Regions from separate parts of the Halobacillus naozhouensis genome, predicted to be linked through region 2. Evidence: riboswitches for the same ligand, from Rfam matches in the RefSeq annotation. Region 2 holds a riboswitch; the other holds the start of a gene.

Region 1 (2,408 bases), 1.4 Mb from region 2:
CCCCGCAGCAATCTGGCCTGCTATCGGCAGCATGATACCAAACGTACCCCATGATGTCCCTGTAGCTAAAGCCATGAATCCTGCCACAATGAAAATTAGAAATGGAAGTAAAGATACGCTAATTGACGCCTGGTTCACAAAACTGACCAGATACTCTCCTGTCCCAAGCTGATTGATTATATCTCCGATCATCCAGGCGAAAAGGAGAATATACACGGCAGGCAACATCGCCTTTATTCCTTCCACAAATACATGATTCATACCTGATTTAGGTTCAGGCTGCTTAATATAAAGGAATAGTGCCAAAATTACTGATAATAATCCACCTATAAATAATGAAATGTTTACATTTGTATTAGCAAATATACTTAATAAGTCCACGGACGCTGGTGAATTTCTTATACCGGTTATCATCATGGACGTAACTGTACCCACAATTAATACTGCAATCGGCCAAATAAGATGAGACATCTTTCCATGATTATGCTCTGAAAATTCATCATTTAAATCCCCGGGAACATCATCTTTTCTTTCAGGGTCAATGAGTTCACCTGTTTGAACCGCCCTGCGTTCGTGCTTACGCATCGGGCCAATGTCTACTTTCATAAATACGGTAAGAAAAACAAGAAGTAATGCTGCAAAAACATAGAAGTTGTAAGGAATCATTCTGACGAAAGCTTCAAACGCTTGATAATTGGCAATTTCGTTTGCAGCTAGAATACTTCCGATTGTTCCGATAATATAAGCGCCCCAGCTTGAAATGGGCGAAATCACAGTTACCGGTGCCGATGTTGAGTCTATATAGTATGCCAGCTTGGCCCTGGAAATTTTGTGGCGGTCTGTAACAGGCCTGGCCACCTGGCCAACAGCAAGGGCATTAAAATAATCATCAATAAAAATAATAATTCCTAACAAGACAGGAACAAGCTTTGCCCCTTTTCGAGTTTTAATACGGTTCACAGCCCATTTACCAAAGGCTCTGCTGCTTCCAGAGGCTGTCATAAAGGCTGTAGCAATTCCGAGTAATAGTAAAAATGCTAATAAATAAATATTGCCTGTATTGAGAGCCCCTTCGCTATAAAAAATCGTAGCGAAAACGCTCCAAATCAATTGGATTCCTTCCACAATATTTAATTGTGTCAACATAAATGCTCCGACAAGGATGCCTGCAGCTAGTGATAATATGACTTTTCTCGTTACAATTACAAGCCCAAGCATTAGCAATGGTGGAATTAATGAGTAAATGGTTCCTTCCAAGATCGTCCCCTCCGTTATCTTAAGATGGTCTTTCGGTGCCTGCGGGGTTCCACTGGAGATAAAAATTGAGGAATATAAAATAGCAATAAAAACACAAAAAAGACAATGATAGAAAATAATCTACCATTGCCCTATTAGCAACTTGATTATCCTCCATTTCGATCAGTAGCGCCCCATACACCAAGAAAAGCATGCACGAGAGTGTATTTCTTATTCAGATATACACCAGATTAAAGCAGATTGACAGCTACATTAAACTTCGGCAGGACTCCCCTTTCTTCGTGTGATCATCGTTGTCATTCTCCCACAGAATACTAATAAAGCCTGCGCCTCTACCTCACCGATCTGATAAGGTCACGCATATTTAGTTCCTACACAGTTTATCAGGAACTTACCTTTATTGCAAGGGGTCCATTGGGATAGAGAAGGTTGGAGACTCATTGTTCCCGTCTTCATTATAAAATTCAGGCACTTCACCCATAACCATGCGAGTATCTATCGGAATTTTATTGGATACTACCGTAGGTTCTGAAGAAAAAGGGATGACCACTCGCAAGCTAACTTTATAATGAATCCATAATTGAAAATGTGCAGAGTTAATTCCATATTCGGTAATTTCATTTTTAAATTGTGTTTGAACATCTCCAATCACCTGTAACTGAACTGGTACCTCAGGCCCCAAGTTTGATAGAAGTGTGTTGTTTGTTGCCAGTCCTATTGGTACTCGAATTAAAGTCACTGGTTCTACACTCGGATCCCCTTCTTGCGGCTCAAGATCCGCTTCTAATGTTACATCCATGGGCAGATCATTTTGTTCCATTCGTCTAAGAAAATGCTGTACTCTAATAGTGGTATCCCTTAAAGCTTTGTTCACAACGAGAGAATTCCAGCCCATTGAAACTATGTTTCCTTCATCATCTTTTTCAATCTCCACCAAGTCGTCGTAATTTATACCCTCGGAGATTTGCCTGCTGACCGCTTCGTTAATAGCAACCCTCGCCAATTGATGGGCTTTAGTATTTGCAATATCTTGTATGGCTGGTGTGATTCCTTTGTCAATTAGCCACAGGCATGAACCAGTGATGATCAGAAAACAAATAAATGTAATAAGGATCCTCTTCCCGATTGAGGGTGGATTCGCTTTCTTTTTT
Region 2 (2,408 bases):
CCAATTGCTGAGAGAGCTGTCACGATTCCACGGTTCACTAAAATCTCCTCCGTTTTCTTTCTAAATTACGTTTCTTTTCTATTATGATTCATACCCTTCTATGAAGATTTTATTCTACCTCTATAAAATTTTATAGGCTATGCAGTGCAGGTTTTTTCACAAAAAAAATTCACATTAGGAGCTTCCCTAAAGTGAACTTTTGACTAGTTTATCCTACTGCTTCTATTTTATTTGGCGGGAGGGTTTTTTGGAGTGTATCTTTTTCTTCTTTCGTTAACGGAAGCATTGGTAAACGGACATCTCCCACTTGGATTCCCCTCATATTTAAGGCAGCTTTTACAGGAGATGGGCTCGGTGCCGCAAATAATGCATTCATAACAGGCAGCAGGGTTCGGTGAGCTGCGGCAGCTTCTTTAACCTGACCATTCAGGAAGCTCGTCACCATATGCTGCATTTCATTTCCGATAATGTGAGAAGCGACGGAAACAACCCCGGCTCCACCAACGGACATCACTGGTAAGGTCATCCCATCATCACCACTATAAACTGTAAAATCATCGGCTGTTTCAGTAATGATTTCTGACACAGCATCTAAGTCACCGCTTGATTCTTTGACCGATACAATATTTTGAACCTTGCTAAGGCGTATGATCGTCTCAGGTGCCATGTTCACTACACTTCTTCCTGGGATGTTATAAAGCATAATCGGCAGCGATGTGGAATGAGCAATGGTGGTGAAATGTTGAAATAAACCTTCTTGAGATGGTTTGTTGTAATATGGAGTCACGAGCATAATCCCATCGACACCGGTTAGTTCAGCCTGTTTTGTTAAGCTGATAGAAGCGTTCGTGTTGTTAGAGCCAGTTCCAGCGATTACAGGGACCCTTCCATCAGCAGCCTGTACAACGAATTTGAATAGGTCTAATTTCTCTTCTGCTGTTAATGTCGGTGACTCCCCAGTCGTGCCACCTACTACTAATCCGTCCGTTCCATTTGCTATTAAATGGTTGATCAAAGTTCTCGTTGCGTTAAAATCAATTTCACCATTTTGATCAAATGGGGTAACCATTGCAGTTAAAACTTGCCCAAAATTCATCTTGTCACACCCTTTTTGTAAATTTGAGATATGGAGGTGTCTGGGCCTACACAGAAGTAAACGCAAAAAAGCAACAACGAGAGGGCTCGTTGTTGCCGTAGAAACATATTTTTAGAAAAATCGTTCCTGCGCGTAAGATAGCCCTCCATATAGTTTCCTATATGACAGTCCCGTATTTATTCAATAGCAGAACCAGCTTCAAGACAATGAGATTCCCTCCGCTTCGGCAAAGCCCCCTTTTCACAATGGTCACAGGGTCTCATTCCCCTTATATTGTGTACTGATGGTCTTTGCACCTCTATCCTTACTTCAAAATATATTGAAATAAGAAAATTATTTAATTGAGTGTACTATAACAAAAATAACCTTTCCCTACAAGAGGTTAAGAAAACTTTTTTAACAAAAATTAGCCTAACCATGACATTGAATGTTGGCTGAATTTCATAACATAGTTCATGCCAAAGGGACAAACTCAAGAAGTGCTTCAAGATGTCGGGATGAAGTAAAGGTTATGATGGGGTCAATAATCATGGTCCTGATTTCCTGCTTAACGCTGCTCGCTTATGGTTAAATAGTGCAAAGGATTTAAATTCTAAGAAGTCAATTTACGGGGGTTATCATTCACCGTATAATTAATACTTATATGGGTAATTTTCCAAAAAATGTTTTGGTGACAATACTTTATAACCAAGAGAGGCGAATAAAGTGGTAGAAAATGAGTACCTAATCAGATCTTTAACGAGCGATATTTGGTCGCTTCATAATAGAATGCAATCCAATATGGAAGATATCAGCAGGTTGGAACAGGCTAAATTTAACATTTTAAATGAACAGGATGAACTAGCGATCCAAAAAAGGCTTGTATTTGAACCAGAATTATCTCCGGGAACATGGACTGGCAAGCATTCCACAGAGTTCTTGAACATTCGAAGTGATATTGAGCAGGCTTATACAAACATAATAAACGGAAGAGTAGAATCTCTTCTGGAAAGGATAACGAGTGAAATTTCACGCTTGCAGAATGTGAATGCAAGCCTTTCTCATTCGCTGGAGTCGAAACAAAGTCAGATAGATTCCATGAATAACAATTAACGGTGGTGATATAAGGTGCCCGAAATAAAAGTTAAACCTAATGAAGTTGAACCCGTTTTAAAGCGTCTAAAGGAAAGAACTAATGATTTAAATACGACTAATCCCGAACCCCAGTTTCCTACATCTATCCTTAACTTCATCGAAAGAATACACGCCATCGAAGATAAATATTATCAAACGTTAGACACTTATAAAACAACTCTGATAAAAGTAGAAGATG

Evidence for each region. Region 2 has a riboswitch for lysine ahead of dapA (4-hydroxy-tetrahydrodipicolinate synthase). Riboswitches for the same ligand answer to the same signal wherever they lie in the genome.
Region 1: it holds a riboswitch for lysine, as region 2 does, so the genes downstream of both, P9989_RS14610 (Na+/H+ antiporter NhaC family protein) here and dapA (4-hydroxy-tetrahydrodipicolinate synthase) in region 2, are expected to answer to the same signal.

Annotation. Positions count from the first base shown of each region.
Region 1 covers NZ_CP121671.1:2,786,087-2,788,494, forward strand. The annotation lists gene P9989_RS14610 (Na+/H+ antiporter NhaC family protein) at 1-1,257, opposite strand, end outside; lysine riboswitch at 1,416-1,600, opposite strand; gene yunB (sporulation protein YunB) at 1,655-2,408, opposite strand, start outside.
Region 2 covers NZ_CP121671.1:4,160,313-4,162,720, reverse strand. The annotation lists gene P9989_RS21155 (divergent PAP2 family protein) at 1-38, opposite strand, end outside; gene dapA (4-hydroxy-tetrahydrodipicolinate synthase) at 209-1,096, opposite strand; lysine riboswitch at 1,227-1,405, opposite strand; gene P9989_RS21145 (YwqH-like family protein) at 1,802-2,188, shown strand; gene P9989_RS21140 (YwqI/YxiC family protein) at 2,204-2,408, shown strand, end outside.